Regions from separate parts of the Sporosarcina sp. QA0331 genome, predicted to be linked through region 3. Evidence: riboswitches for the same ligand, from Rfam matches in the RefSeq annotation. Region 3 holds a riboswitch; each other region holds the start of a gene.
What was found. A riboswitch is a leader RNA that binds a small molecule or an ion and turns the genes downstream of it on or off. The one in region 3 is predicted to bind lysine.
Positions count from the first base shown of each region.

Region 1: linked by a shared signal. The riboswitch ahead of dapA (4-hydroxy-tetrahydrodipicolinate synthase) and the one ahead of AC0L13_RS13925 (amino acid permease) in region 3 are both predicted to bind lysine.
Region 2: linked by a shared signal. The riboswitch ahead of AC0L13_RS13340 (Na+/H+ antiporter NhaC family protein) and the one ahead of AC0L13_RS13925 (amino acid permease) in region 3 are both predicted to bind lysine.

Region 1 is NZ_CM147850.1:3,755,242-3,766,310, reverse strand. It holds gene AC0L13_RS19200 (DEAD/DEAH box helicase) at 1-719, shown strand, start outside; gene AC0L13_RS19195 (GIY-YIG nuclease family protein) at 837-1,694, shown strand; gene AC0L13_RS19190 (dienelactone hydrolase family protein) at 1,757-2,347, shown strand; gene AC0L13_RS19185 (NUDIX hydrolase) at 2,369-2,806, shown strand; gene AC0L13_RS19180 (hypothetical protein) at 3,359-4,162, shown strand; gene AC0L13_RS19175 (MFS transporter) at 4,290-5,024, shown strand; gene AC0L13_RS19170 (MFS transporter) at 4,940-5,437, shown strand; gene dapA (4-hydroxy-tetrahydrodipicolinate synthase) at 5,506-6,390, opposite strand; lysine riboswitch at 6,519-6,697, opposite strand; gene AC0L13_RS19160 (toast rack family protein) at 6,858-7,580, opposite strand; gene AC0L13_RS19155 (hypothetical protein) at 7,933-8,388, opposite strand; gene AC0L13_RS19150 (hypothetical protein) at 8,664-8,855, shown strand; gene AC0L13_RS19145 (YkuS family protein) at 8,926-9,162, opposite strand; gene AC0L13_RS19140 (VOC family protein) at 9,371-9,751, shown strand; gene AC0L13_RS19135 (protein adenylyltransferase SelO) at 9,800-11,069, shown strand, end outside.
Region 2 is NZ_CM147850.1:2,628,827-2,639,895, reverse strand. It holds gene AC0L13_RS13355 (sulfite exporter TauE/SafE family protein) at 1-800, shown strand, start outside; gene AC0L13_RS13350 (bifunctional metallophosphatase/5'-nucleotidase) at 804-2,219, shown strand; gene yunB (sporulation protein YunB) at 2,261-3,076, shown strand; lysine riboswitch at 3,130-3,305, shown strand; gene AC0L13_RS13340 (Na+/H+ antiporter NhaC family protein) at 3,446-5,023, shown strand; gene AC0L13_RS13335 (ABC transporter substrate-binding protein) at 5,346-6,554, shown strand; gene AC0L13_RS13330 (branched-chain amino acid ABC transporter permease) at 6,631-7,506, shown strand; gene AC0L13_RS13325 (branched-chain amino acid ABC transporter permease) at 7,518-8,468, shown strand; gene AC0L13_RS13320 (ABC transporter ATP-binding protein) at 8,458-9,252, shown strand; gene AC0L13_RS13315 (ABC transporter ATP-binding protein) at 9,245-9,955, shown strand; gene lipA (lipoyl synthase) at 10,165-11,069, shown strand, end outside.
Region 3 is NZ_CM147850.1:2,740,292-2,751,360, forward strand. It holds gene AC0L13_RS13885 (2OG-Fe(II) oxygenase) at 1-541, shown strand, start outside; gene AC0L13_RS13890 (RraA family protein) at 668-1,273, opposite strand; gene AC0L13_RS13895 (GTP pyrophosphokinase) at 1,486-2,139, opposite strand; gene AC0L13_RS13900 (TetR/AcrR family transcriptional regulator) at 2,335-2,973, opposite strand; gene AC0L13_RS13905 (YqhV family protein) at 3,216-3,482, shown strand; gene AC0L13_RS13910 (helix-turn-helix domain-containing protein) at 3,767-4,351, opposite strand; gene AC0L13_RS13915 (hydrolase) at 4,562-5,101, shown strand; gene AC0L13_RS13920 (VOC family protein) at 5,372-5,707, opposite strand; lysine riboswitch at 5,857-6,034, shown strand; gene AC0L13_RS13925 (amino acid permease) at 6,144-7,592, shown strand; gene murA (UDP-N-acetylglucosamine 1-carboxyvinyltransferase) at 7,742-9,052, opposite strand; partial or broken gene AC0L13_RS13935 (thiol-disulfide oxidoreductase ResA) at 9,355-9,549, shown strand; gene AC0L13_RS13940 (MGDG synthase family glycosyltransferase) at 9,570-10,694, opposite strand; gene AC0L13_RS13945 (YkoP family protein) at 10,835-11,069, shown strand, end outside.

The sequences.
Region 1 (11,069 bases), 1.0 Mb from region 3:
TAATCGAATTTTATCAGAAATACTTAGTAGGTGGGTTAATTGAAAATGAAGAACAACATCTGATGGTGGGGATGTTATACTATTCATTCTTCGACGCACCGCCAGGAAATTTAGGTTTTACATCAATGCACGATGGTATACAAAAACTCATATCAGCTGAAGTGCTTAAAAGTGAAATACAGCAAGTGCTAGACGTGTGTATGGATAAAATCCGTTCCGTTGAAAAGCCATCGCCATTTGGCTATACATTTCCACTCCGTGTTCATGCGCAATATACATCTGACCAAGTGCTTGCAGCTTTTGGTTATTTTAATGAAGAAGTCAAACCAGCATTCCGAGAAGGAGTCAAATACTTTGAGGATAAACAAACCGATATATTCTTCATCACATTAAACAAATCGGACAAAGATTTCTCACCGTCAACACAGTATGAAGACTATGCGATAAGTGATCGACTATTCCATTGGCAATCACAGAATAAGACTTCAGACTCGAGCCCGACTGGAAAGCGATACATTAATCATAGACAAACAGGAAATAAAATTGCCCTGTTTGTTAGAGAGTATAGACAGAAAGATGGCTATACTTCGCCATTTGTTTTCCTAGGGACTGCTGATTATGTGAGACATGAGGGCAATAAGCCAATTAGTTTTGAGTGGCGATTACATGAACGGATACCTGCATGGCTACTACCAGTGGCAAATAAAAGTGTTTTATAATTATTAGCAAACAACTAAGCTCAATCAGCAATTCCTTCAACACTAGCCAGCTTAGAACTAATATCATCAAAGAACTGAGCCATAGACGTTCACGGAGAATATTTGAGGTGGAAATAAATGAAGAATGATCGCACAGTAATGTTTTATTTTCCGGACACGCAGCACGCTAACTCTTTGCGTATTATTCAGGATCCGACGAGTCAGATCCGGGGGTTTTATTTTACAAAAAGTCGCTTGAATGATGTTGAATCGTTGGAGTATGCAAACAATCATGCCGTTTATTTTTTGTTTTCCGATTCTGATGAATCGAGTGTGTATGTGGGGCAATCCGTGAACGGCATTCACCGGATCAAATCGCATTTGCGTGAAAAAGATTTTTGGCAGTTTGGCATATTATTTGTGACGGACAATAACAGTTTTGATAAGTTGAGTATTGATTACTTGGAGTATTATTTCATCCAAGCATTTTCCAAGACGCAGTACAGTTTGGATAATCGGGATATGCGTACGGTTGAGCCAAACGTCAATGTGTTCAATCGATCGACCCTTAATTCATTTGCCTCCCATATTCAATTCCTGCTGGAGGCGTTAGGGGTTTCTTTCCGTGCGAGTGTTCCAAACGAGATTGAAGTGGATGATGAAGTTGAAGTTTTTGAGGCGAAGTCACCGTATGAAGCATCGATTCGACTTGCGGATGGGAAATTCATCCTGCAAACCAATTCGATCATTTATGCACCACTTGAACATACAAAGGATTGGAGCGATGGAGGTACGTTTTATCGGCGATCGCTTCGACGGTATGAGCAGTTGATTGAATCAAACAAAGCCATCAAGCTTGATGAAGGTTCTGCGAAGTTAATTGACGATGTTGAGTTCAATAAACCGAGCACGCCTGCCGAGCTCTGTTCCGGTCGTTCACAAAACGGGTGGATGTTTTGGGACGGATTAAATGAGAAGAGGAATAAGGAAAAATAAAAGAAGCAGAGCTCCATTGTTTCTGGAGTTCTGCTTTTTATTACTCAAAGTGGGGGTGCGTATTGAACATCATTCAACAAGGTTCATCAACCGCGGTAATTGTCGTACACGAGATCTATGGGCTGAATCGGCATATGAAGGATATTTGCAGCTCCTTGGGTGAACAGGGATTTGATGTGTTTTGCCCGGATTTATTGGGCCGGCCAGCTTTTGACTATGCGGAGGAACAAGAGGCTTATCGTTATTTCATGGATCATGTCGGGTTTTTAATTGCAAAGCATCAAGTGGATGATCTGATTGATGACGTGCGGAATGCTTATGAAAAGGTCGTTATTGTTGGCTTTAGTGTAGGAGCGACGGTAGCTTGGTTGTGTAGTGAGGATGGGCGTATTGATGGTGTTGTTGGATATTATGGTTCGCGTATTCGGCAGTTTTCGAAACTGAAGCCGAGCTGTCCAGTTTTGTTGTTTTTCCCTCGGAAGGAGCCTTCGTTTGACGTCACTGAATTACTGTTGTCATTACAGAAAAAGAATGTAAGCTATCGTCAATTTGAAGGGGAACATGGTTTTGATGATCCATACTCGGATCGATTCGATGAAATGTCATCGCAAGAGGCCTTTCGCGAAATGAGTAGTTTTATTAGGGAGATATGAAATAAGAATGGAGTGGATAATATGTTCATCGTCAACACAGAAGCAGCCATATACAAGGACGGCCGCTACTTACTATGCAAACGAAGTGAAAAGGAAGAACACGCGCCTGGCGGATTGGCGTTAGTTGGTGGGAAAGTTGAGATGGAAGGGGCTTCTTCGGACATTTTAGAGCGTACCGTTGCGCGGGAAGTGGAGGAGGAAGTAGGGCTTGTCATTGAAGGACGTCCACAATATGTACATAGTACAAGCTTTGTGACGGACAAAGGGGAGCCGGTTGTGAATGTTATCTTTTTGTGCGAGCGGTTTAGCGGTGAACCCCGTGCAGTGAGTGCTGATGAGGTGGCGGCTGTGTATTGGATGACGCCTGAAGAGGTGTACGAGTACCCCGAAGCTGCGGATTATTTGAAGGATTATATCCGAAAAGCGGAAGATGTTCGTAAGAAAGGTCTTTCGGTTTAATTTAATGGCGCCGCATAATGGGGATGGCTATCCTATGATATAGCAAGAAATGGGAACGTATGTGTGGCGAAATAGAAGAGTAATAGAAAAGGTGACTCAAGGATGATCGGCCATTTTCCCGTAAAGGGCAATCTATGTTTGCGACGTCCTCTTAAGAGTGCTGATGCCTTAATTTCTGCAAAGGTCGCAGAAATTAAGGCAAATCGAACCCTACGTAGTTCTATTTGCTGGTATTTACATTTGCAGCGCTGATCATAGCTATATTGTCATCAAACGAAAAAAAATAATCCATCCTTGAGTTGAAGGCTCATTTAGGATGGAATATTTTCACCATTCTGCCGATCCCATAGGGAACTGACGCTATTACATTGACCGTCCAATGTGCGACCAATGGGCGGTCCTTTTTTCTGTGCACTTTCTCTACCCTCATTATATAGAATTCAGACATTTCTTTCAACGAATCGGAAAGTTTTACGTTTCGAAATTTTTTTTCATGAAAAGTATCCTTTTTGACCCCTCCTCTCTATATAGAGGGTAAAGGGGGAGTTTAACATGATGTATTACTTGAAAGAATACTCACGTTTCGCCACAATCGAGGAAATGGACGCAGCTGCGGAACGGCATGTTGTACGTCACTGGGATGAATTGACGAAATCGGATCGTCAGGTGCTTGACGTCATCCGACGTTATTCGGTGAAATATGGGGCGGCCCATTTGAAACATGGAACGATTGAAGAAGCGATCGGGAAGTCAAACGCAACTGTCCGTCGCGCCATCCAGAAACTTGTTCACTTGCAAATCATCGAGAAAGTTCACTACATTCGTCCTGTCATGAGCGGTCTCGGCGCCAACATTTACATCATTTTACCCTTCGATGACCAGGGGAAAATGAACGACCGTGACCACGACGACAAACCGCTTGAAGACGCAGTGAATGAGCATTTTCCAGCAGACGAAGCTGTACTTTCTAAATCTATTTTAAAAGCTAAAGATCTTAAATACACGTCTCTACAAGAATCGTCAAAGTTATCCACAAGCCTTTTCAGTCGTATGAAAAACCTTCTTGCAGGAACGATTGGAGACACGAAAAAGGCCCGTGAACTTTATGGGATTCACAAATCCATTTCGGAAAGAATGCTAAAGTATGAGATTTATAAAGAGGACAAGCGCATCTTCGAAGATCTTGCCTATCGTGCGCTGACAATCACCATCTTGGCAACGAAAAGAAAGGCAATTCGCAACATGCCGGGATACTTCAGAGGTGTGCTGGACAAGTTGGTGGATGAAACGTATTTCAAGGATATGTTTATGATGTTTGACGTGTTGGTGGAAGGGTTTTATTGTCCTAAAAGATGACAGTGTAAGAATGCTATAATAAACTTTCTGAGAAAAAATTAAGAAAAATGTGTTAAGATATTCAAATAGTTTTCGCAATCAACTATGAGGCTTTTACAATCCAGCTGAATCAAAGAGGCGAGCATCCATGCTATTAAGAATTGTGTTACTTATTGTTCTTGGTTTTCAAATCGTCATTAATGCAACCCGTCCAATCATTACATTATCCGCATACGATATGAATGCTTCCATGTTGGAGATTGGAATACTGACAGCTTCGTTTGCCGCATTGCCGCTTTTAATCGCAATTAAAGCAGGGAAAATAACGGATGCAATCGGTGATCGCCTTCCGGTTATTCTTGGTTTACTAGGTATGGCCGTCGGGATGTTGGTTCCTTATTTATTTGAATCGATTTGGGCTTTGTATATCAGCCAAGTTTTGGTTGGTTCTTCCAGTATTTTTATTGCTATCTCTTTACAAAATGTGCTTGGCAATCATGCGACAAAAGAAACTCGGGATTATTATTTTAGTATGTTTGCATTAGCGGTTGCCGCAGGGGCATTCGTAGGTCCTGTAATGGGTGGCTATTTATCCGAGCATTTTTCTTATTCGGCCGGTTTTCTCGTATCGATGATTATTTGTATTCTTTTGATCGCCGTTGCTTTTTATATACCAGTCATACTAAAAGAGCAGCCTGCAGAAAAAGTGAGTCTCCGCTCTTCGCTACAATTAGTGAAAGAACCACTTATTCAAAAAGCGTTATTTTCAAGTGCACTTGTGCTGTATTCAAAGGACATATTTGTTGCCTACTTTCCGTTGTACGGAAAGAAATCGGAATCTCAACCTCCACAATTGGTTGGATCCTTGCCATTCAAGGATTAGCGACGATGATTGTCAGGTTTGTTTTGCCTAAACTATTGCAGCTGATGGGCCGCGAAGTTGTGTTATTCAGTTCTATTTTGCTTGCAGGTTCTTCTTTTCTCGTTTTCACGTTATCAAATAACTTCATTCTTTTCTGTGTTTTTAGCTGTCTGATGGGGTTTGGATTAGGGTGTGGACAACCGATTTCGATGACGACGACCTACAATGCTTCGCCAAAATCGCGCACGGGGGAAGTCCTTGGCATTCGATTAATGACCAATCGACTTTCTCAATTCATTGCACCGGTCTTTTTTGGGGCGGTGGGCGGCTGGGTAGGTGTCGTATCTGTCTTTTATGTTAGCGGAGCTTTCCTAATTGGTGGAGCGTTTGTGATGAAACCTGGAAAAAATAAAGGCGAATCAGAAACGGAATAGTAAGGTGATACATAATTAAAAAACAATCCATCCCCGAGTACAAAAGCTCGTGGGATGGATTGCTTTAATTATATGGTCACTTCTTGATTGCTAGACAGTGCTCGTTCCAGCGAATATAGTTGTTCTTCATTCAACGGAATCATCGGTAAGCGCACACCCCCGACTTGGATTCCTTTTAGATTCAGCGCTGCTTTAACAGGTGAAGGATTCGGAGCTGCAAAGAGTGCTTTCATCTTCGGCAGTAGTTGACGATGATTGCTAGCAGCTTCAACTGTGTTGCCGATTTTGAAATTGCGGATCATCGTTTGCATTTCATTCCCCAACACATGGGCAGATACTGAAACGACGCCTGTTCCGCCAATCGATAATACTGGAAGCGTCAGCGCATCGTCGCCGCTATACAATGAGAAGCCTTCACGTGTACGCTCGATAATTTCTGCCATCGCGTCTAAATCACCGCTCGCCTCTTTGACGGCAACGATATTTGGAATTTCTGAAAGGCGGATGGTCGTTTCGACTGACATGTTGACAGCGCTGCGCTCTGGAATATTGTACAGCATGACCGGTAAAGAAGTGGCCGCCGCAATTGTCTTAAAGTGTTGATATAATCCTTCCTGGCAAGGCTTGTTGTAGTACGGGGTGACAAGCATGATGCCATCGACGCCTGCATCTTCTGCATGCATTGTCAGTTCAATTGATTCTCTTGTATTATTCGAGCCTGTTCCTGCAATGACCGGGACTCTTCCATTCACCACTTCCACTGTAAATCTGAACAATTTCACTTTTTCTTCGTTCGATAACGTAGGGGATTCTCCTGTCGTCCCTGCTACCACCAAGCCATCTGATCCATTTGCAATTAAGTGATTGATCAAGCTCCTCGTTGCTTGGAAATCAATTTCACCTTGTGCATCAAAAGGAGTTACCATAGCTGTTACAATTTGTCCGAAATTCATCGTTTCTCCACATCCTGTCTTTTATTTTGGTAAATAAAATAGAGGGAGAAGGGCAATTGCAAAAAGAACACAAAAAGCAACAACGAGGGCTCGTTGTTGCTTGAAATAATAAAATAAATTATTTCTTTGCATAAGATAGCCCTCCATATAGTTTCCTATATGACAATCCTGGACTTATTCAACCCAGAACCAGCTTCGAGATAAATGAGAGTCTCTCCACTTCGGCAAATTCCCCTTTCCACAATCTTCAAAGGATCTCATTATCCTCTGATTGTGTACTGATGGTCTTTGCGCCTCTATCCTTACTTCAAAACTTGCGAAATAAGATATTGTTAAATTAACTATCACTTTACAACGAATCGTGCAAAATTGCAAGTGAAACGTGAAAATAATGTGAATTTATGATATCCCAAGTATACTATCAATGCCTATTTACTATATTTTGAGGTGCCAGTAGTAGACTCAACTCATTCTGCCGTCTTAATTTTTACATCGCCTACGCCGATGTCGAGGGAAATGTCTATGATAGTGTCTGCCCCTGAATAGGCGTCATTGACATATATACCATCGTTTTGTTTAGTGAAGTCTTTCAAATCAACTCTTCCAATCCCTTTTGAAACATTTACTCTAACGCCGGTCTGTTTCGGAAGGATGATCGTTACGTCGCCAACTCCCAAGTCAAAATCAGCCCGGAAGCCTTTGTTCCATTTGCCGCTTAGATCGATGACGGATTCGCCAACTCCGCTATCGATGGAAAGGCTGTTTAGTTGAATGCCTTGTAAGTCCAATGTGGAGCTTGAAACGCCCATGTCCACTTCCAAATCTATAGGGACATCGTTAGTCAGCTGTAGGTCCCATTCGTTTTTCAAATTACGTTTGGTAAAGCCGAAGATTGGTTTTGAGCCTTGCTTAATATCTACGAAGCCAATGTCCTTCCGTTTCTTATAAGATACTTTTGGTTCCAGTCTTTTGTGGTTATAAGTAAACTCACCGCTGACCCACTCCGAGGAACCGCCCTGGATGTACAGGTCGCCAACTCCAAAGTCAATGCTTACATCTAAAGCATCAGCATTGTCTTTTTCAATCGAAATGTCATTGCCGCTAGCCTTCGCAAACCATTTGTTATACCCATAGATGCCAAAGATGACTAAAAAGATCGTTATTAGCGTGGTCCATAGAAATTTATTCATATCATTTCTCCTTCTATCCCATTTTATTCTATTCTACCTTATTCAATTGAATAACTTACCAGTCGTATGTTTGATTTTCACATACGTCTCAAGGCTGAGGGGAAATGCATCTTGCGCATGGGTGTCGGTTGCTCTGTTTCTAACATGTTTTGTCCCGCTCGTTAATATATTGGTAAAAAGAGTGACGGAAGGATGAGGGAATGAGGCGGGTGTTACTATATTCAGCCACTGTCTTTGTTGGAATTGCACTGGGCATCATCATTACAGTTTTAATGGAGTCCTAATCATTCATGAAAAAACAGAACCTACAGCGGCTGCCTTAGGTTCTGTTTTACATATACATAAATCCTATTTACATAGTTTTAGATTCCAAGTCAAAGATTCGTGATTTAATGCTCATGAGTTCCTTTGAGACAGCTTGTCCTTCGGCGATGCGCTGGCTAGTTTGGTGCTCAAATTGACCACCAATTCCTTCTAAAAGATCATCGACTCGATCAAACCGGCTGTGCATTTCTGATCTCAAGCTGCCTACATCGGATTTTAGGTCGCCCATTTCCGATTTCAAGCTGCCTACATCGGATTTTAGGTCGCCCATTTCCGATTTCAAGCTGCCTACATCGGATTTTATGTCGCCCATTTCCGATTTCAAGCTGCCTACATCGGACTTTAGGTCGCCCATTTCTGATCTCAAGCTGCCTACATCGGATTTAAGATCACCCATTTCCGATTCAATATTGTCGACCTTGGCGTTTAAACTACCTATCTCCGACTTTAATCCTTCAAGCAATTGAAGAATCCTTTCCTCCATCTCTTTATCCTCCTTTCCTTATCGTCTGGTGTCTACGTATTCGTGTTTAGTCTGTTGTTTATAGTATACAGTAAATGTAAAAGAAAGTCCATGCAAACAGGAACGTTTGTTCTGTATTATTTAGTGCTTTGAAACTATGTTATTTATTAAAAATCATAAAAACTGTACACTTACCTCTTGTCCTGTCTGTAAATCGACGTACTCTATGGAGACGGGGGGATCGTGAATCCAAACCGCGCACTTCCCTTGTCAATCAAAGGGGAGGAGGTATGGACATGTCATTATTTTTTGAAGATGAAATAAAGAAGGTGAAGGGGAAACTCGGTCCTTCGGAGTTAGAAGAAATGATGTCGCAGGACCCTCGCCTGAATGGCCAATTAGATGAGCTCCGCGCTTTTCAACGTAGATACAGAGCGGAACAGCTGGAAGCTTCACGCAGGCGTCAGACATATTATTATCATGCTTGAGTGATCAATGCAGCCCGCCAATCATTAAGTCGATTGGCGGGTTGTATTGTAGATTCTGTTTCGGGGATGCTTATTGGAGGAGACTTGCTTTTTCTTCAACTGCCTGGACAACATCATCAATCGACATGCCCTTCATCGTGATGACAGGGAAATTGAATTCATGCGTGTTCCCTTCATTGAGTGCCCGCACGATCCCGATGTCATAGCCGGTCACATCTTCGTCAGTTGTAAACATCTTTGCTTCATAGCCTTTTGCTACTAGTGCATTCATGACGTCTTCATACGGCTGTTCAACAGCAATTTTCACCAATTTCGTTTCCTCCTTTCATTCATATCCAAAGTTCTACAATACGGTTCCCTGAATTGATGGATTTATGAGTGAAAGGTGTGCAAATCTCGGTTAATCGAAGGGCTGACAATTCGTGGATGGTTGAGCTGTGCGATTACCCGGATACTGCTGTAAGATTAGAAGTAGCATTATCGGAATACAAGATATGGAAAGGGAGGAACTGAAAATGATTCATAAAATCGGACAAATTATGTTGTATGTGAACAATCAAGATGAGGCAAAAGCGTTTTGGACCGAGAAAGTTGGTTTTGTCGTAATTTCCGAGCAGGATAATGGTCAAGGAATGAGATGGATCGAAATTGCTCCGACTTCGGAGGCGGAAACAAGTATCGTTCTGCATAATAAAGAGCTTATCGCAAAAATGCAGCCGGAGTTGAATCTTCAACCTCCTTCGCTACTATTATTCACGCAAAACCTCGATTCACTCTATGAGGACCTACAAAGCAAACAAGTGAAAGTTGGGGAACTGGTCACAATGCCTACAGGCAGAGTGTTCAACTTTGCTGACAATGAAGATAATTATTTTGCGGTCTTAGAACAGAAATAATCGCACTTGATTATGAATCGGACAACTTAGAAATAGGAGTTGAAAACGATGACAGAGAACAAAGAGTTCGGATGGCATTTCGATAACAGTTACACTCGGCTGCCGGAGCCGTTTTTCGCAGAAACCAATCCGGAGGAAGCTCCTTCACCAGAATTGGTTGTATTCAATCATCCACTGGCGGAATCGCTCGGATTGAAGGCAGAATTATTGCAAGGCAAAGAAGGAATAGATATCCTCGCGGGAAATAAGATTCCTGAAGGCGCTGCACCAATCGCACAAGCTTATGCAGGTCACCAATTTGGACACTTTACGATGCTCGGAGATGGACGAGCTGTGCTTCTTGGCGAACAGATAACACCTGAAGGAAAGCGAGTCGATATTCAGCTGAAAGGTTCTGGCAGGACGCCCTTTTCCCGTGGCGGCGATGGACGCGCTGCGCTTGGTCCGATGCTTCGTGAATTCATTATGAGTGAAGCGATGCATGCGCTCGGAATCCCGACGACGCGAAGTCTTTCAGTCGTTGTAACGGGAGCGCCGGTTTATCGTGAAGAGACGCTCGAAGGAGCTGTTTTGACACGTGTTGCGGCAAGCCATATCCGTGTCGGCACGTTCCAATATGCGGCCGCACGCCAAGTCGTCGAAGATTTACGGACGTTGGCTGACTATACGATCGAAAGGCATTATCCGGAAGTAGCAAGTGACTCAAATCCTTATGTATCCTTGCTTGAAAAAGTGATGGAAAAGCAAGCTTCGTTAGTGGCAAAGTGGCAGTTGGCCGGCTTCATTCACGGTGTCATGAATACGGATAATATGGCGATCAGCGGTGAAACAATCGACTATGGACCATGCGCCTTCATGGACACATATGACCCAGCGACCGTCTTCAGCTCCATTGATCGTGAAGGGCGCTATGCTTATGGCAATCAACCCGGAATCGCCGAATGGAATCTTGCACGTTTTGCAGAAACGCTCTTACCGCTCTTCGATGAAGACTCAGAAAAAGCGATCGATATCGCGCAACAAACACTATCGGGATTTGCGAAGCTCTATCACGGGCATTGGCTGACAGGCATGAGAAGGAAGCTCGGCTTGTTCAATGAAGAAGAGCAGGATATAAAGCTCGTGAAGGACCTGTTGAATGTAATGAAAGACAATCAAGCGGATTATACGAATACGTTCCGTGCATTGACATTGGATGATCTGGATTTACTGCCGATGTGCAAGACACCGAAGTTTAACGAGTGGCACGAACGCTGGAAGGTGCGGCTTGAAAGACAGCAGAAGTCTGAAGCAGAAGTGAATCAACTGATGCGAAAAA
Region 2 (11,069 bases), 110 kb from region 3:
TTGGTGCAATATCCGGCATTATGGGGTCAATTGTTGGCCTAGGTGGCGGTACGATACTCGTGCCGCTGACATTATTAGTCGGAATCGACCTCGGTTGGATTCCGGGCATAACACCGCAAAGTGTAGTCGGGATATCAGTCATCATGATGATTTTCAATGGTCTTTCTTCCACTATTTCGCATATGAAAGGAAAGACGGTAGACTTCCGGACTGGTTGGATCTTTTTTGCAGGTTCCATACCAGGCTTAATGATTGGGGCGTTTGTAAATAAAGGGATCGATCTGCCATCATTTAATTTATACTTCGGCATTTTGCTTATCGTTCTATCTATCCTTTTACTGGCGCGTAAATATTTGAAACCGATCCAATGGTTTGTCGAGCACGGCAAGCCGAGGACGTTTATCGATACGAATGGAGAAACTCATGTGTATGGGTACCCGATCTGGTTTGCGCTTATTTTGACATTCATCATCGGATTCGCTTCCGGACTGTTCGGCATCGGAGGAGGCACGATGATTGTACCTGCGCTCATCCTATTGTTTTTGTTCCCGCCGCATGTAGCTGTCGGTACATCGATGTTCATCGTCTTCCTATCGGCAATCGTGAACTCTGCCACCCATATTTCTTTAGGGCATGTGCCTTGGCTTTATGCGCTTCCTGTTATTCCGGGTGCTTATATCGGCGGTATGATCGGGACGAAGCTCAACAAGAAGATGAATTCCGATACATTGGTTCTCGTGCTGCGGCTCATGCTGTTATTATTCGGGGTAAGATCAATCATCGAGGGGATTTGGGGTTGAGTCATGAAACGCCAAGTAGAAACAATCCATTTTTATCATACGAATGATATTCATAGCCACTTTGACAGCTGGCCAAAGATCAGCAGATATCTTCTTTCCAAAAGGCAACAGCATAAAATGGGAGGCGAGGCATGCTTCATTTTCGACATTGGAGACCATGTCGACCGGTCCCACCCATTTACGGAAGGGACGTTTGGAAAAGGAAATGTCGCATTGCTGAACAGTGCTGGATATGATGCGGTAACAATCGGCAACAATGAAGGAATTACGATGTCCAAAAAAGCTTTAAACAGCCTTTATGAGGGAGCGGATTTCGACGTCGTACTATGCAATTTATCGGAGATGGATGGCTCATTCCCGAAATGGCTGATGCCTTATAAAATATATGAAACGGAACAAGGCGTAAACATTGGAGTCATTGGCGCAACAGCGATGTATACGGCGTTTTATGAGAAATTAGGGTGGCATATCGAAGAGCCGAGACGATTACTGAAAAAAAATGCCGAACAAATCCGGCATGAAACAGATATCATTATTTGCCTTTCGCATTTAGGTGTACATGAAGATAGATTTCTCGCGGAAGAATGCGATTTCATCGACGTCATTTTAGGTGCGCATACCCATCATTTATTCCCTGAAGGAGAATTGGTGAATAACACATTGCTAGCCGCTACAGGTAAGTTCGGCGAATACGTTGGACATATTGCCATCCAATTAGATATGGATACAAAGAAGGTTGTCGGGAAAAAAGCGGAAGTTATCCATGTGAATGAGTTGGAAAGCCGTGAAGAAGATATACAAGAAGTGAATGAACTTATCCAAGCGGGGAATAAAGCACTGGATGAAAAAGTGTTCTTCAATGCAAGCCCGTTAAAACAACAGCTTTTTGTAGATAGCCCGATGTCCTCATTTTTTGGAAGGGCATTAATCGATTATACGGGTGCGGATTGTGCTATGTTCAATGCAGGTATTTTCCTCGGCAGCCTCGAAAAAGGCTGGGTGACAAAAAGGATGGTCCACTCCTTGTTGCCACATCCGATCAATCCCTGTACGATCAAATTGGACGGGGCGGAGCTGCTGGAAGTTTACAAACTGGCAGGCAATGAATCATGGCCGGAGACAGAAATTAAAGGGCTCGGATTCCGCGGTACGTACATGGGCAAAATTATCTTTGAAAGGTTATTCAGGAAAAGTGATGGAGAACTGTATGCCGGCAATCGAAAAGTGGTAACCGGGCAATCCTATACACTTGCAACGCTTGATATGTTTACATTCGGATTCTTTTTCCCGGTACTAAAAGACGCAGTTAAAGAATATCATATGCCTGAATTGATTCGGGATGTCTTCATTTGGTACGGGATGAAAAGGGATAGCCAAAACGGATCTGAGACAAGGAAAGGCAACTTTAAACAAGAATGAACGACCCCGTTCCTGCATAATATTAGGCAGGAGGGGTCGTTTTGAGATTTTATGGGCAACCGTCTCGAAATTATAGAAAAAGGAACAGATATCGCCGTTCCAGTCCAAATGGCAAGCCTCGTCGAAAGCGCCGTTTGTTGCCGCTCATCTTTCCGGCATTCCTCGTAACAATCGCCCTATTTCTATACTTTGTCAACTCAAAACTCACTCCGATTTATCTGCAATATGCGGAAGTTGAAACGGAGAGGATTGCGGCGCATGTTATCACACAGGCGATTAAATCACGATCTACGGACATTTATGATGTGAATGAAATCATCGAAAATGTACCGAATGATTCACCTGGAATGGTTACCAATACATTGAATGCTGAAATCATCAATAAATCGAGGGCGGAGATACATAGCCTTGTGGAGGCTTATCTCAAAATGGCCGAGAGCGGAAATTTAGAAATGCTGCCTCTAAGTGAAAACATCGAATATGATCCCGATGCGATGGAGGCTGACGGTGGTGTCGTCTTCTTCGTACCATTGGGGCAAGCAACAGGTATCCCGATGATCGGAAATTTCGGGCCTAAAATTCCAATTCGATTCCATGTCATCGGGGAAGCGCAGACGACTGTCGAGACGGGTATTACAGAGTTTGGCATAAATAACGCAATGGTGGAAGTGAATATTTTGGTGACGGTGAATGTCCAAATCATCGTTCCGTTGGCAACGCGGAGAAGTGTCGTGGAGCAGAAAATCCCTGTAGCGATCGGATTGATTCAAAGCCCGATTCCTCAAATTTATAATCGGGGCGGCGACAATCCTCCTCAAATAGAAGTTCCATACCCAATCGTAGGCAGTGGGGAATAAACGCTTGAAATAACATTGAGTACCTGTTATGCTAGTAGCCTAAAGAGGAACACCGATTAGGTAGAGGCTGCAAGACTTATTAGTAGTGGACGCGAGATTGGCATCGTAGACCGCCCATGAAAGGAAGTTTTGCCGAAGCTTGGAATGGAACGCCGACCATCCATGCTGGGGTCATTTCGAACAGGAATGGCACTGTCATGTGCATAATGCATGATGAGCTACAGATCGTACGTTAGATAAAACATCTCAGATATTATCTTACAAACGAACCGTAGAATAAGCCGACACCTATTACACATTCTAGTGTAAAGGGTGTCGGTTTTTTCTTTCTAAATCCTACCGTTCCGAAAAATTGGAGGAATGTTTTTTATGATAGGCACTTGGGTTTCAATTTTGCCGCCAATCGTGGCAATTGTTATGGTATTGACGACGAAAAGGGTACTCTTATCCCTTGGAGCGGGAATTGTGACAGCTGCATTATTAGTCGCTAGTTTTTCCCCAGTCGATACGTTACAAAATCTATGGACTGCGATGATTGTCTCTTTCTGGGATGAAGGAGAAGTAAATATCTATAATATTTACATTATGACTTTTATTTTATTGCTAGGAATCTTGACAGCATTTGTCAGTCTATCCGGTGGGAGCAGGGCTTTTGCAGAATGGGCAATCAAACGTATTAAGACGAGACGTGGCGCGAAGGTGTTGACTGTTCTGCTTGGTATCCTCATTTTCGTAGATGATTATTTCAATGCGTTAGCAGTTGGACAAATTGCAAGACCAATTACAGACCAGCACCGCATTTCACGAGCGAAATTGGCGTACTTTATCGATTCTACATCGGCTCCGATTTGTGTAATTTCACCGATTTCGAGCTGGGGAGCATTTCTCATCGGCCAATTGGCACTTATTTTTAGTACATCTGCCGCAATCAATTACTCTCCGCTTTCCGCGTTCCTGATGATGGCACCGATGAATTTTTACGTTATTGCTACATTAGCAATGGTATTTTTCTTTGCTTGGACAAATATTGATTATTTTGATATGAAAAAACATGAGATGCGTGCCCAAGAAAAAGGGGAGCTCTTTGATCCGAAAAAAGAGATTCCGGGACAATTAAAAGAAGATTTTCCGATTCACTCCTATGGACGTGTCGTTGATTTGATTGCTCCTATCATTACACTTGTCGTCATTACATTAGGAATGATGATTTGGACAGGCTACCGTATCGGCGGCTCGTCGAGCATTTGGACTATTTTCGAAAACACTGATGTACCTTTGTCATTGGTAGTAGGTGGTCTTGCCGGAACAATATTGGCGGCAATCCTATACATTTCCCAAATGGGTAAAAACGAGACTGCTTCCTATAGCCTTATTGGCAAAGCGTTCATTAGCGGTGCTAAAGCGATGATGCCTGCGATTCTCATCTTGATTTTCGCATGGGGATTAACAGATTTGATCGACGTATTGGAAACAGGTCCTTTCTTGTCGGGCGTCGTAGAACAGTCAAATGTACCCGTCCATTTCTTGCCGGTTATCATGTTTGTACTTGCTGGTTTAATGGCGTTTTCAACTGGGACTTCATGGGGTTCTTTCGGTATCCTTCTTCCGATTGCCGGTACGATTATGATTAACGCAGAACCTGAATTGCTTCTTCCTGCGTTGTCCGCCGTATTGGCAGGAGCTGTATTCGGGGATCACTGTTCACCGATTTCTGATACGACGATTCTTTCTTCAACAGGTGCGGGATCCAATCTCATGGACCACGTATCGACGCAGCTCCCTTATGCCCTGATTTCAGCGGGCATTGCTACAATCGGCTACTTTGTCCTCGGACTTACTGGATCGGTTTGGATCGGTCTTGCCGCGGTTATCATTTTAATCGCTAGTTTACTCACGACTTGGATTTCAAAAAGGAATAAATCAGAAGTGAAGGCAACTTCATTCTAATAGAAATAAACTGTCACATCTACCGTTTAGTTACGGAGGAAGTGACAGTTTTTTTATTTGATAAAGAATAAACCGGTCTCTCCAATCATAATTATCCGCTATCGGACATCCGTTGCCACGAGCCGGTCACTTTCACACGCCAAATTACCTACTCATAATACTCAGAAGTGTTTAAAGAGAATGATAAATTAGTATAGACTAATAGTTCAGTTTGTTTTACAATGGACTTGTTCACATAATAACGGTATTTTCTGATAACTGGAACTTGGGAGCATAGGTTGAAAGTATTAGAAATACTAAAGACAAAGGGGGAACATTGTTCATGAAGAAAAAATTAGCCAAAGTATTCGCCGCAACTGCTCTATTCGCAGGGCTACTGGCAGGTTGTGGAGCAGGAAGTGGTGGAAGTGGATCAAGCAGTAGTGGAAGTGGATCAAGCGGCGGTGGAAGTGGAGATACGATTAAAATCGGTCTCAACCTTGAATTGACAGGGGGCGTTGCATCATATGGTACAGGGATTAAACAAGGAGTAGACCTTGCTGTTGATGAAATCAATGCTGCTGGAGGAGTAGATGGGAAGCAAATTCAACTAATTCCAGTTGACAATAAGTCGGATGGCCAAGAAGCGACAAATGGTGCTATTAAGTTAACTGACCAAGATAAGGTCGTAGCGATTATCGGCTCTGCAACAAGTGGTAATACAATCGCGCAAGTAGAAATAGCGAATAATAGTAAAACGGTGTTAATCACTCCTTCTGGCACTAGCTTGGTCGTAACGGTTAACGATAAAGGAGAGCTCAATGATTATGCATTCCGGACAACTTTCATTGACCCGTTCCAAGGAACAGTCGCTGCAAACTTTGCTTTGAATGAATTAGGAGTTAAGACCGCGGCTGTTTACGGAGATAACGCAAGTGACTACGCTAAAGGTTTAGGAGCTGCGTTTATTGAAACGTTTGAAGCTGGTGGCGGTAAAATTGTTGCTCAAGAATCTTATATCGCAAAAGATACGGATTTCCGTTCAACTTTAACGCGCATTAAAACAGCAGACCCTGAATTTGTCTATATCCCTGGATACTATGAAGAAGTAGGGTTAATCGTTAAGCAAGCTCGTGAATTAGGAATCGATGCACCACTAATGGGTGGAGATGGTTGGGATTCTCCGACATTAGTTGAACTAGCAGGAGCGGGTGCGTTAAATAATACATTTGTTACAGCCGCGTATTCTGCTGAAGATCCGGATGAGTTGATTCAAAACTTTGTTAAGGCATTTACGGAAAAACACAATGAAGCGCCAGATGGATTTAGTGCATTAGGATATGACACAGTGTACTTATTAAAAGATGCGATTGAGCGTGCTGGTGCGGTCGATTCAGTGAAGATCAAGGAAGCATTGGAGCAAACAAAAGACTTCCCGCTTGTCACAGGAGCACTGACAATCGATGAAAACCATAACCCGATCAAGTCTGCAACGATTTTGGAATATGTAGATGGACAAATGAAGTTCAACTCAAAAGTAGATCCCGAATAATGATGAAATGGGAGGAGTTTCCTCCCATTTCTAATTCTCATAAAAATGAACTTAATGAGATAGGAGTGAAAAATTCATGGAATGGATTCAACAGCTGGTGAATGGTATTTCACTCGGAAGCATTTATGCATTAATTGCACTAGGCTACACAATGGTATATGGAATTATAAAACTTATTAATTTCGCACATGGCGATGTATTCATGGTCGGTTCATTTATTGGATTCTATTCCATTGCGGGATTAGGCCTCGACTTCTTTACAGCGCTAGTATTAGCGATGGTTTTTTGCGCACTGTTCGGGATGCTCATTGAACGGATTGCTTATAAAAGACTAAGAAATGCCACAAGGATTGCGGCGTTAATAACAGCTATCGGTGTATCTCTCTTAATTGAGAATGGCTTTATTTTTGTCTGGGGTCCGCAGCCTAAGGCATTTCCTGATGTAATAGTAAATGGAACTATTGAAATTTTAGGGGCGAGCATCAGCGTTAAATCGATCCTGATCCTTTCTGTTTCCATCATTCTAATGGTGATCCTTCAATTCATTGTCCATAAGACGAAAATCGGGAAGGCGATGCGTGCGGTTTCCCATGACAATGAGACGGCTAAATTAATGGGCATTAATGTTGATAATACGATTTCCGCAACTTTCGGTATAGGGTCAGCTTTGGCAGGTGCTGCTGGCGTAATTTTTGGTTTGTACTATACGAAAATCGATCCGTTAATGGGGATTATTCCAGGGATTAAAGCGTTCGTAGCGGCGGTTCTCGGGGGGATTGGCATTATTCCGGGTGCTATGGTTGGCGGCCTAGTCTTAGGAGTTGTTGAAACAGTTGTAAATGCCTCTGGTTTATCGCTATGGAGAGACGCGGCTGCTTTTGTCATCTTAATCCTAATATTAATCTTCAGACCGAATGGGATCTTCGGTAAGAATACGCGTGAGAAAGTGTAGGTGAGAGAAAAATGAAGAAAGCAAAACGATTTTGGCTTTTTATTTTGTTAGCGGTAGTTATCTATAGTGTCGTCCAATTACTTATCACGACTGGAGTATTTGGCTCCTACTATTCCAATACCCTCATTTTAATGGCCATAAATATCATTTTGGCGGTCAGCCTACATTTAGTCATAGGAATTACCGGTCAGTTCTCTATTGGACATGCGGGATTTTTGGCAGTAGGTGCATATATTTCTGCCATTCTTACGATGAAATTGGGACTTCCGTTCATCGTCGGGATCATCGCTGCAGGAATTATCGCGACATTAGCAGGCCTTGTCGTCGGAATTCCAACCTTGCGTTTAAGAGGGGATTACCTGGCCATCGCAACGCTTGGATTTGCAGAAATTATCCGAATCATCTTTTTGAATATTGACTACGTGGGCGGGGCAGCAGGAATGCAAGTCTCACATTACACGACGTGGACGTATGCGTTTGTATGTTTAGTCATTACCATTTTAGTCATTTCTAACTTTACGAACTCTAGGCATGGTCGTGCATGTATTTCAATTCGTGAAAATGAAGTAGCTTCTGATGCGATGGGCATTAATACGACTTTTTATAAAGTTGCCGCGTTTGCAATCGGTGCTTTTTTCGCCGGAGTTGCAGGCGCATTATATGCACACAACTTCTATATTATTCAACCTGTAAACTTTGGATTTTTAAAGTCCTTCGATATTTTGATATTTGTTGTGCTAGGTGGACTTGGCAGTTTGTCTGGTTCAGTCATTGCAGCTATTTTGCTAACAATCGTTTCTACTTACTTACAAGGGTTTCCTGAAACTCGTATGATTATTTATAGTCTTGTCTTGATATTAGTTATGCTGTATCGTCCTCAAGGATTAATGGGCACACGTGAAATAACAGATCTGCTGCCATTTAAAAAGGTGCGGAAAGGAGTGGCACAGCATGTCAAATAAGCCGTTGCTCTCCGTACAAAATGTAGGCATCAATTTTGGGGGATTAAAAGCTGTATCAGGATTTAATATGGAAATCCACCAAGGGGAATTAGTTGGTTTAATAGGACCGAATGGGGCTGGTAAAACGACGAGCTTCAACCTATTAACAGGTGTGTATACACCAACATTTGGTGAGATCACTTTCAATGGCAAAAGGCTTCATAAGCTTGCACCCTTTCAGGTAACGCAAAGGGGAATTAGCCGTACATTTCAAAACATCCGTTTGTTTAATGAACTATCTGTTTTAGATAATGTGAAAGTAGCGTATCATTCGTTAGCCAAGCATTCGATGGTCAGTTCAATACTGCGTTTGCCTTCTCATTTTGCTGGGGAAAAAGAGATGGAAGAAAAATCGATTGAGTTTTTAAAGATATTTAATTTACATGAAGATTTACATTCTCTAGCAAAAAATTTACCCTATGGAAAACAACGAAGATTAGAAATTGCACGGGCGTTAGCAGCGGGCCCTAAACTACTATTGCTCGACGAACCAGCTGCAGGCATGAACCCTCAAGAAACAAAGGAGCTTATGTCGCTTATCGCATTTGTCAGAGAAAAATTTGATTTGACAATTTTACTGATCGAGCATGACATGAACTTAGTCATGGGGATTTGTGAACGGATATATGTACTGGACCATGGGGTCTTAATAGCCGATGGAACACCAGAAGAAATTCGCAATCATCCGAAAGTCATCGAAGCTTATTTAGGAGAGGAGGTCCCAGCTGTCCATGTCCATGCTTAGTGTGAAAGACATCGATGTATATTACGGAAATATTCATGCTCTAAAAGGGTTGAGTTTAGAAGTAAACGAGGGTGAAATCGTTACGCTAATTGGCGCGAATGGCGCAGGGAAGTCGACCCTACTAAAAACATTGTCAGGACTATTAAAACCAAAGTCAGGAACGATCCATTATTTGAATTCTTCTATTGTTGGAAAGCCTGCTCAATCGATTGTAAAAGCAGGGATATCCCATGTACCTGAAGGGCGCCGAGTGTTTGCTAACATGACTGTAGAAGAAAATCTAGAGTTGGGAGCTTTCACAAGGAAGGATAAGAAAGGAATCGCGGATGACTTGTCGAAAATCTATGAAACATTTCCAAGATTACTTGAGCGAAGAAAACAGTTATCCGGGACGCTTTCTGGTGGTGAACAGCAGATGTTGGCAATGGGTAGAGCGATAATGGCTAAACCGAAACTGTTACTGCTTGACGAGCCATCCATGGGGCTTGCACCACTTATGGTTCAAACAATCTTCCAGGTAATCGATGATATTAACAAAGAAGGTACGACTATTCTATTAGTTGAGCAAAACGCGAATATGGCACTCTCAGTTGCGAGCCGAGCATATGTCATTGAAACGGGTCGCGTGACTTTATCCGGCACGTCAAAAGAGCTTCAAGCAAGCGAGGATATTAAAATGGCCTATCTTGGTGGTCATGTATAAAATAAATTTAAATTAGCGTGATCTGTTTGGAATGAATCAAACGATAAGGAAAGTGGCCATAATACGGCGCTTTCTTTTCTTTTTTACTACGTCTTTTCTCTGCTATCAATAGTTGTTGGATGTCAGAATATATGTTACATTGACTGAAGGTGATATAAGCAAAACAAGCAAATAGATTGGAGTCGGTTATCGTGTCATGCAGACCAGAGATAGGGAAAAAGACAGAACATGTTCGAAAGCCCGATTGGCTTAAAATTAAGTTGAACACGAACGAAAACTATACAGACTTAAAAAAATTAATGCGCGAAAAAAACTTACATACTGTCTGTGAAGAAGCTCGTTGTCCAAATATCCACGAATGCTGGGGCGAACGCCGCACGGCTACATTCATGATTCTTGGCGCTGTTTGTACTCGCGCTTGCCGTTTCTGTGCCGTGAAAACCGGATTGCCGAATGAGCTTGACTTAGCTGAGCCGGAGCGCGTCGCGGATTCCGTATCCCTCATGAACTTGAAACACGTTGTAGTTACAGCTGTTGCGAGAGACGACTTAAAAGACGGAGGATCGGCGGTATTTGCTGAAACAATCCGTGCCATCCGACGCAAAAACCCATTTACGACCGTCGAAGTGTTGCCATCTGACATGGGAGGAGATTATGATAATCTCGAACGTTTGATGGACGCGAAGCCGGATATTTTAAATCACAATATTGAAACGGTTCGCAGATTGACACCTCGGGTCCGGGCACGTGCGACATACGACCGTTCATTGGAACTTCTGCTCCGTGCAAAAGAAATGCATCCGGAAATCCCTACGAAGTCCTCGTTGATGCTTGGACTTGGTGAGACAGTGGAAGAAATCATTGAAACGATGGATGATTTGCGTGCTCATAAAGTGGACATTATGACAATCGGCCAATATTTGCAACCAACGAAAAAACATTTGAAAGTTCAAAAATATTATACGCCTCAGGAATTTGCAGAGCTTCGTAAAATTGCAATGTCAAAAGGCTTTTCACATTGTGAAGCAGGTCCGTTGGTACGTTCAAGCTATCATGCGGACGAACAGGTCAATGCCGCGGCAAAAGAAAAACAGCGTATTGGGGACGAACTATT
Region 3 (11,069 bases):
GCCTTTGGTAGTCGTTTTAGGAAATATTTTAAGTGACGAAGAATGCGATGAACTGATCAAATTGTCTTCTGACAGAATGAAACGTTCAAAGATTGGAACGACACGCGAAGAAAATGAGTTGAGAACGAGTAGCAGTATGTTTATCGAAGAAAGTGAAAACGAAATTGTTGAGAGGATCGAAAAGAGAATCTCAACGATTATGAACATACCTATTGAACATGGAGAAGGTCTTCAAATCCTTCGATATACACCTGGTCAACAGTATAAAGCTCATTATGATTTCTTTTCATCAACAAGCAAAGTAACAAACAATAGAATTAGTACGCTCGTGATGTATTTAAATGATGTAGAAGAAGGTGGAGAAACCTTTTTCCCTAAACTGAAATTCTCGGTATCACCTAAAAAAGGGACTGCAGTCTACTTCGAATACTTCTATAACGATCAAGACCTAAATGATTTAACTTTACACGGTGGCGCACCCGTCATCACTGGTGAAAAGTGGGTCGCGACGCAATGGATGAGAAAACAAAGAGTCAGGTAGCAAACACCGCTACCTATTGATAATAGCAGGTTCCCTAGATCAGATTGTATGAAAAAATCCATCCTTATGAGCTACTGCTCGACGGATGGATTATTTTTATTGAGGAACTATCAACTAAGCCAAACTCTAGAATGTTTTTTCTAGGCGTTCAGTAACCTCTGAAAGATACTCAGATGGGATGACACAGACCCCATTATAATCTGCGAAGATAATATCTCCCGGCGATACAACTACTCCGCCACAACTAATAGGCACATTGATTTCTCCAATGCCTGATTTACCGGAGGAACCAGACGTTAAACCTTTCGCGTAAATAGGTAATCCAACTTTCTCACAATCATCAAAATCTCTGAAAGCGCCATCGATGATTACTCCAATAGCTCCTTTAGTAAGTGCCTTTTTACTTCTTTGATCTCCCCAATAAGCACTGTTTGTATTTCCTTTTCCAGAGATAACAATTACATCGCCTTCTTTCGCGTAATCAATTGCTTCAGGAATGATGCCGCCTTCACCGATAGGAACTTTTACTGTAATAGCTGGACCAATTAACTGTCCCTTTCCTATCCAAGGCTTAATATTACTATCCATACAGTCATAAGTGCTAATTACGTCGCAAACATCAGGAGTTGTGTATTTTTTTAGTTTAAGCAACTCGTTTCTTTCTGGCCTGATGATGTTTTTGACAATCCTATTACCATACATATTAAGCACCCTTTCTTTTGCATAACTCATAGTAGTATATACTGTCGGCCTTTACCATATCCATTGGAATAAGTATTACTTGATCAACATTTCATCTATTCTTGCAATTACTGTTGCAAAAATCCTAGTCTAGAACGTATTAAACTATATAATGAAGATGAAGTGAATAAATAAAATAAGCTGTAGAGTTCGAGAATGCTGAACTCTACAGCTTATTATTGTCTAATTATATTTACCTAAATTTAATTCAATAAGCCCATAAGCTGTGTAATTTTTCCACTCGCCAATGAATTCATTACATGCTCATCTTCATTCTCCATACTTTTAATCACCTTCACCTCTTCATGGAGCCTTTCCATTTTCTTGTCTAACTCCGTAGCAGAGACGGCGGCTTCCTTTAATTCCCTCGTAATTCGCTCGGGAACTTCCTTATTGAACTTATAATATATTTTGTGTTCAAGACTTGCCCAAAAGTCCATTGCGATCGTCCTAATTTGGATTTCCACATATGTATGCTCTACTCTGTCCGACATAAATACAGGAATTTTAATAATAAGGTGAAGGCTTTGATACCCATTAGGTTTAGGGTTCTTAATATAATCCTTGCACTCAATGACGGTGATATCCCGTTGCTTTGTAATCATTTCACTCACTCGATATATATCGGAAATAAAAGAACAGGTAATGCGTATCCCTGCTATATCTTTAATATTTTCTTTTATCGACGCTAATGAAAGGCCGCATTTTTTTCTATATGCTTTCTTAAGTATGCTCTCAGGCGTCTTTACTCTCGAGATACTATTTTCAATGGGGTTATAGTCATGAATATATTGAAATTCCTCTTTCAAGATGTTTAACTTCGTATTCACTTCGTCTATTGCGAACTTGTATGTCATCACAAACCTTGTTACTTCATTCTTAGTTGCCTTCAATAGTTCAAGGCCTTCAAAAGTTGTGTTTTCCAATACTGTAATACCCCTTCTATTCATGAATTTAAAGGATCCGGCCGTTTGCATATTTGTGCATCAATGCCTTGTTTTTGTAGTTTTTTAATAATGTTGTGTAAACGGCTGCTTTCCTTCTTCACTGGTTTAAGAGTCCTCATCATTACTTTTCTCTTCCTTGACTAGTCCTCTTTTTAGCAGTTCCATTTGCTCAACATAATTTTGTAAAGCCTCTTCATTCGTTAAATCTTTTACGAACGCTTGAATAAGGTTTTGAAAAGTGATGGCCATGACGATTTTAAAAATATGATGAAGTTCTCGTTCATCTTTTATATTCAAATTTCCGGCATTGATTAAACTGATCAATTCTACATACTGACTTCTTTTATTCTCTTGGTAAATATCGCTCGCTAATATATTTTCCATTTTATAATTCATGTTTAGAAAAGCGTTTTTGAAAAAGCTTTTATGTTCTTGATTCCTGTGATTTTGAATCATAAAGTGAAATGAAGCAAGTAACGTTTCGAATATATCTCCGTTTTTCTCCTTCAAGAAAGCAATAAACCGATCACTATTTTCCTCTGATATTTGGTTTAACAGATAATAAAAGAGGTCTTCTTTCCCTTCAAAATATTGATAAAAACTCCCTCTTGGTATTTCAGCTTCTTTAATAATATTGGCAATTGACGCTTCGTGTAAGGGAACGCGAGAAAATTCCCTTTTAGCAGCTTGAATGAGAGTGACTCGCTTATGTTGAGGTAAGTGGAAAAATGTTTGTTTTGGCATAGCATTATTCCTCCCGTCCACAAGTGACACCGTGTCACTTTTATCGATAAATCGATTATAGGTGACAGCATGTCATAAGTCAACAATAAACATGACACCGTGTCACATAAACGACCGCAAACCTTCTTAGCGAAAATGAACTTCCTATAATGAACAGACACTGACATTCATATAGTAGAAAAAGTCCTGCCGGAAAATAAAAATAGGAATGGATGAACCTAGAAGGAAAAGAGGCATCGTAATTGATTGAAAGAGCATTATTACTAATTATCTTGTTGCGGATTTTTTCCGGCAGTGTGGACATCACCGCCGCCCTTTTCATGTACAAGTTCAATGACTTAGAAAAAGCTTTTTACATCAACACACTTTTGGCTCTTGTCGGACCTTGTGTGTTGATCATCACTACTGGGGTTGCATTATTCGGTCTCGCTGAAAAAATTTCTCTCACACGAATGATCTGTCTTTTTGCTGGAATCACGCTAATTCTTATTAGCTTGAAATCCGACTAAAGGAATGTTTAGGATACAAACATTCCACTTCCCTGTTGCGGGTGCTAAGGCGTGCCTACTTATAAAACAACAACAAAAACCATTGGAATGAATTTCATTCCAATGGTTTTTTCTGTTTGGAGTTGTAGTACATATTTCGGAACTACTTCAACCTACTGTACGTATATAATTGAAATAATTAGGGATGGACGCTAGGTTCTAAAACAGTTTTGATTTGAATTAGTTGAGGAAAGGGTCACCGAGTTTGTATATCTGAGTCATAACACCTGTGATATATTGAACTATTACAAAAGCTGATAATATAAACCCAATTGAGTATCATACCATAACAGTTTGCTATGTTTACGTTTCGGGATGCGTGTTTGTAAACCCCATTCAGGGTACTGTTTAATAATCTGAACTTGATCACCCGTAGCAACCGCAATAAATGATATATAATGATCTTTTGTCATAGGATGATCACTTGAAATAAACCATTCATTATCAATTTCTTGAATTGATAGCTTTTCTTCGTCTGTTGCTTTCTTTGCAGCTAATCGCTCTAATTTCCTTCCACAGCAAGATAAGGTAATATCACCAGTAGCTAGTACAATATTATTGCATGACGGACAGACAAAATAATTCGTGTTTTTCATATTTCCTCCTACAAATTCATTCGACGTTAATTCACCATCTAAAATGTTTTCTATATTTACTCCTAACAAGGCGGACAAACTTGGTAATAGCGTGACATCAGGACAGCCATATCCACGCTCCCATTTTGAAATTGTTCGATCAGAAATGTTCATTTGATCGGCTAATTGTTTTTGTGTCAGCCCTTTTTCTTTTCGCAAATTATAAATCAACTCTCCAACTTTACGATTATCCATCATTTTCTCCTCCTGCTCTATTCCATCTTAGGGGTTTATCTCGTTAGCAGCAACAAACGCTCCGTAGAGTTATACATAGATTGAGTTAATGATCAACAGCGGCCAATTTAGATTATAGATTGCACCGAAAATAATTTTGAATAATGGTATGATTGGTTAAAGAATACCCAACAACCAAAGTCAAGTATACAAAGGGGGCTGGAATCTCATATGTTCACAAAAGATCAAACGGTATTTGTACTTGTAGATGTTCAAGGGAAATTGGCTAGAATTGTGCATGACAGTGAGGCGTTAATCGATAATTTGAGGAAGCTGATTGGCTGTTTGCGGATTTTGGATGTGCCGATTATTTGGCTCGAACAGTATCCAGATGGTTTAGGGCCTACCGTGGAAGAAGTGGCTGAACAAATGGAAGGACTTACATCTATCCCTAAAATGACGTTTAGCGCTTGGAAAACTGAAGAGTTTAAAAATGCGCTGCTAGCAACGCAAAAACAGAAAATCCTAATTGCGGGCATCGAAACGCATATTTGTGTCTACCAAACAGCTGCCGATCTAAAAGAATCTCACTATGATGTACAAGTCGTGGAAGATGCCGTATCTTCCCGCACATTGGCAAATAAACAACTTGGGCTAGAAAAAATGAAGGCACTTGGCATTTTCGGAACAAGCGTTGAAATGGCAATTTATGAATTGCTGGAATCAGCGGATGCGAAAGAGTTTAAACAAGTCTTGAAGATTATTAAGTAGCGCGAGACACTTGGCACACCAAATAAATTATGCATCGTTTGGAAACAGAAAATATTAAATGCGCCGAAGCTGGTGAATTGCCTACAAATTCCTTTAAGAAGTACCGCTAGTTATTATTGATTCAATTCAATGATCTCCCTTTACAACCGTAAAGGGGGATCATTTCCTTTTTCAGCAACTCCGTGAACCTTTGATGAAATCCGTACATAGTCAACTTATTTATAGGGTTACCGTGGTTGGTTTTCTTTTCGGATGAAAAAGCCCCACTTCTTAAATTTTTTTCTCTTCCCACACATTAAAAACCATTCCAAATGGGTCTTTCACATAGCAATCCTTCCCTTTGCCTTCCCAACGAACTATCTCACATCCATTTTCCAATAAATGCTGCTTCGCTTTTTCAAGATCCCCTACGAAAACTTCCAATACGGGTCCGAGGTTGGTATCGCCTTCAATTAAGAAAATGTTATTGTTGTCCGTTCGGAACCCTATCTCATTGACAAAGCTCTTTTCAGGCTGTTTAAAGCCTAAAACATTTTCATAAAATAATTTAGCTTTCTCGATATTTTCTACTTGAAACCCGATGTTTTCCGATACTTTATATTTCATAGATCTATTACCCCTTTCATCGCATGGTGAATTACAAATATTCTAACACACTTCTATACTCCAGAAGAAGTTGAATGTGTAATGTTTACCATTGCATTATGAATAATATTGCCCTATAATTTATTCATTAATTTAATACTCCCATTCACCGATGGGATAGAGGCTGCTGCTTATAAGAGTAGGACGGACGAGATTCTCTGAGATTGCTGACTCCGTTTGAAAGGATAAGTTGCCGAAGTATGGATAGATCATTGGCTATCCATGCTGGTGATGTTTTCGAACAGGAACATCATTGTCACGTTTTCAACGTGGAGAACTATCTTCGGAAGGATTAACGCACATATCCAACAGCCGTCGATTTTCCCTGATGGCTGTTTTTTATTTGGTTAAACTATATAGATGTAACAACCTTCCGTCACAAAGAGGAGTGGACAACATGAAGAACAAGTTAACATCTACGAATACGCCTCAATTGAAAAGAACATTGAAAGCCCGTCATCTGATGATGATTTCTCTTGGAGGTTCGATTGGAACGGGGATTTTCTTGGCAAGTGGCGGAGCAATCCATGCTGCTGGGCCTGGAGGGGCGTTGGTTGCTTATGCCGCTGTCGGGATCATGGTGTACTTCCTAATGACGAGCCTTGCGGAGATGGCAGCTTATATGCCGGTGGCTGGATCATTCAAAGAATATGCCACACGATTCGTCGATCCAGCATTCGGGTTTGCGATTGGTTGGAATTATTGGTATAACTGGGCAATCACGATTGCCGCGGAACTGGCAGCTGTTGTATTGATCATGAAATTCTGGTTTCCTGAAAGCCCTTCGTTCTTGTGGAGCGGGCTTGCCCTTCTGATCATGTTCGGCATCAACTATATGTCTGTCAAAGGTTTTGGAGAAACCGAATTTTGGTTTTCACTCATTAAAGTTGTGACCGTCATCATCTTCATTATTACCGGGTTTCTGATGATCTTTGGCATCATGGGCGGCGAAGCGATCGGCTTTACGAACTTTACGATTGACGATGCACCGTTCAACGGAGGATTCTTTGCCATACTGGGTATTTTCATGGCTGCAGGCTTTTCATTCCAAGGTACGGAATTACTTGGAGTGGCTGCAGGTGAGAGTGAAAATCCCGAAAAAACGATTCCAAAAGCGGTGAACTCCGTATTTTGGCGCATCCTTCTTTTCTACATCTTTGCGATTTTCGTCATTGGGATGATTATCCCGTATACAGATGCACGATTATTAAGTGAGTCGGTTTCCGTCAGTCCATTCACACTCGTATTTGAACGGGCCGGATTCGCTTTTGCCGCTTCTGTCATGAATGCCATCATTTTGACAGCCGTCTTATCTGCGGGTAACTCGGGCATGTACGCGTCTACGCGTATGCTTTGGGATTTGGCGCGTGATGGGAAAGCGCCGAAGTTCTTAGGGAAATTGGATAAAAGAGGCGTGCCAGTCAACGCTTTGATCGCCACGACATTAGTCGGTTCCCTTGCCTTCCTATCCACTTTCTTCGGGGACGGTACTGTTTACGTCTGGCTGTTGAACGCATCGGGGATGGCTGGATTTGTTACGTGGCTCGGTATTGCTATCAGTCACTACCGTTTCAGAAGAGCCTTTATTGCGCAAGGCGGTAAGCTATCGGATCTTCCTTATCGCGCAAAATGGTTCCCATTCGGTCCTTTATTGGCCTTGGTCCTATGTATCTTCATCATTGCCGGCCAAAATTTCCAAGCCTTTACGGGTGGTGACATCGATTGGAACGGCGCACTCGTTTCCTATATCGGTCTCCCCCTCTTCTTGATCGTTTGGATGATTTATAAAGTTAAGTATAAAACAAAGTTGATTCCATTGAAGGATTGTGACTTTGAAAGTAAATGATGATATGAAATACAGCTGGATGAGAGGTTCCCCCTCTCCATTCGGCTACTCATTTACCCCGAGTTCGAGCTAAAAAAACCGGCTCCAATCATTTATCCATAATGATTGGAACCGGTTTTTATAGTTTTCGTTTGTGATTCGATAATTATTTACTTTATGCATCGTTTTTGAATGCTCTCATAAACCTGGTTATCAAATCTAGAGTTAACATCTTCTTTTCTAATCCGAACTCCTAGAGATTGAAAAGCTTTTACGGCATCTTCATAACCACGTTCAATATGTTCAACACCAGTAATGGAAGTAGTGCCTTCTGCAACCATACCTGCCAGAATCAATGAAATACCAGCACGAATATCTGAAGCAGAAACTACAGTCCCCATCAAGTTGCTTTTCCCTTTAACAAAAGCAACTCCTGACCGTACTCTAATGTCCGCTCCCATTTTTCTCAGTTGACCGACATGTTGAAAACGATTCGGATAAATTTTTTCAGCTACAATACTTTTCCCTGAAGCTTGAGTAAATAAGGTTGTCATTGGTTGCTGTAAGTCTGTTGCAAAACTTGGATACATACCTGTTCTAATTCGTGAGGCAGCCAGTTTTCCTGTTGAATTTGCAGTGATAGAGTTATCTCGCACATCGATCTCTACTCCAATTTCTTCGAGCTTCGCAATACAGGATCCTAAATGCTCTGGGATGACATCGGTTACCGTTACATTCCCTCCTGCTACACCAGCGGCAATTAAGAATGAACCTGCTATCAAACGATCCGGAATTACACGATGCGTTCCGCCATGTAACTGATTCACTCCTGTTATACGAATAGTGTCCGTTCCAGCCCCACTTATTTTTGCGCCAATCGTTTTTAGAAAAATCGCTGTATCAATAACTTCCGGGTCACGTGCAGCATTCAACAACACCGTCTTACCTTTAGCCCTTACTGCAGCTAACATTGCATTTATCGTCGCCCCTGAAGTGATCGTATCAAAATAAATAGTTGCCCCATGTAATCCTTTTGTTTCGACCTCATAGTAATCCTTATGATATGTAAACGTAGCACCCATCATTTCTAGCGCCTTAATATGTTGATCCATTGGTCGACTGACAAAATTATCGCCGCCAGGATAACCTACTGATACTTTTCCATACTTCGCAAGTAATGCACCAACAAAATAATAAGCAGTTCTAAATGAGGAAGACTTTACAGGGTCGAAATCAGTAGTGAAAATCATTCTTGGATCAATGGAAACATCTCCGGATAGTTCACGTGTAATTTTCAGACCAACTTCTTCTCCCATTTCACAAATAACGCGGAAATCTGCAATGTTTGGTATTCCTTGAAAGATTATGGTTTCATCGGTAAGACAAGCTGCCGCAAGTAGAGCCAATGAGCTATTTTTGGAACCTGGAATTTGAACAACACCGTTAATGTTCGGTGAGTATTCTACATGAATAGCTTTCAATACTTTCACTCCCTATGTTGAATGGACAAAGACTAAAAAGGAATTGCTGTTATTCTATTACTCCACTGAAACCAACCTTTGTTTTCTATCATTTTTCCTTCAATACCTACTATATTATCAAATAATAACCAACAATGCAGTTAATTTACGAATTTAAAATCTTGTAGAAATATTTAGTGTTTTTAATTACAGAATACCATTAATAACAAGTTGAATGAAGAAAAATAAATTCCCGACTCATTAAAATTTGAGACATCGGGTCAATTCCATTATGATTGGCACACTAGGTAAACCAGGGTGTACAAATATTAGCAGTCAAAATTGCTGAATCGGGTTTTAAAGTTCGTACATTCGCTGGACAATACGGGATGACCTTCCCTACTTTATTCGATAATACGAAAAGCGTTATGCAAACTTATAATGTTAAACCGCTGCCTACTACATGGAAAATTAGAGGAGGTCTTTCAATTTTGAATGGCCTCCTAGTCGTTGTCTAAACACTTTACAATAATTTATATTAGGAAGTCGTACCATGATTAGCTAATAGCTTTTCAACAAAGGTAGAAATATCCCGTTTTGATAAATGTTGGTGATAATTATCTATTCGCTTAATCAGCTGTTTCTGTTGCTTGTCACAATGCAAGACCTTCAATATGTTCTCCTCTAAATCTCGGCTTTCTTGCCAATGTCTTAGGTGATACACAAGCCCCCAGTTTTTCAAATTACGTAAATTGATTTCTTCCTGTCCTGGCAATTCATGATAAACAAAGATAGGGATTTTCTTATATAAACATTCGCTTACCGTCACGCCCCCCGGCTTCGTAATTATCGCATCAATCGTATCGTAGAGATCATTCATTTCTTCTTTTGACGAAATATAAGGGACCGCTTGAATAAACGGATGATTTAATTGTTTGACCCAATTTAATAACTTGGTATTTTTCCCGCAAAGGACCGTATACTTTATTTTTCCAGAAGGTTGTAGCGTTTTAATAAAGGTTTTTAGTAAACCTGTACCAAGATTCCCTCCCGATAGTAATACGGAAATTACCCCTTCTGATTTCCTTACATTCACATGCTCCTTGAAATGATCATGAATTGGAATCCCCGTAACAACAATATGATCAGCTTTGACACCGCGCTCTATTAATTCTTCTTTTATTTCTTTATTTGGAACGAAATGAGAGTCGATACATTCTATTCCCCATATCTGATTAATGAAATAATCGGTATAGACATTAATAACTGGAATGGATAGTTTCCCTTTTTGCTTTAAACGGTTCAACAAATAGGACGGTAATGCATGTGTGCAAATAATCAGCTGCGGATTCTTTTCTTTCACTAACTTTTCCATCCAATATAAGAACAGCCATTCATACAAATAATACCGTTTTTTCAAAGCTACATTTTTGTAAGCCGATTTCTTATAGAGATAGCTATATAAGTTGGGAAAGTGATGAATCCAATTTAGGTAGAACTTTGAGATGAACACTTCAATGCGTCCGTAGCTATATGACAAAATGTCAATTTTTTCACATTCAAATACTTCATCTGTTTTATGAAGAGAATGGATAATTCCATTTGCAACTTGGTGATGGCCTGATGATATTTGCAAGAAGGGCAGAAATAATATCCGATTCATACATGCACCCGCCAGTCTTTATTTGTAGTATGTTTCCCATTGATCATTTCATCCAACACGAATTTATAAATAGTTGAATGACAAATGGTTACCCTAAAAGATGTAATGGCGTTAAAACTACACTTGAAAGGGAAGTGGAGATGAAACAGCGTCTAATTCATTTATGGGGGTTGTTTGACTCGGTTTACTTTTTCTGCAGTCGTTTACAATGCCTCGAACAAATTACTGGAAATATGAATGTTTTTCGAGTTCGTTTAACCCGTTATAAAGGTCGTGAAGTTGTTCTTTCAGACGGAACGATCATTCAAAAAAATGACCTTCTCATTAAAATTCATTTGCACAATGTCCGTATACTGAAAGAAATGGTATGCATGG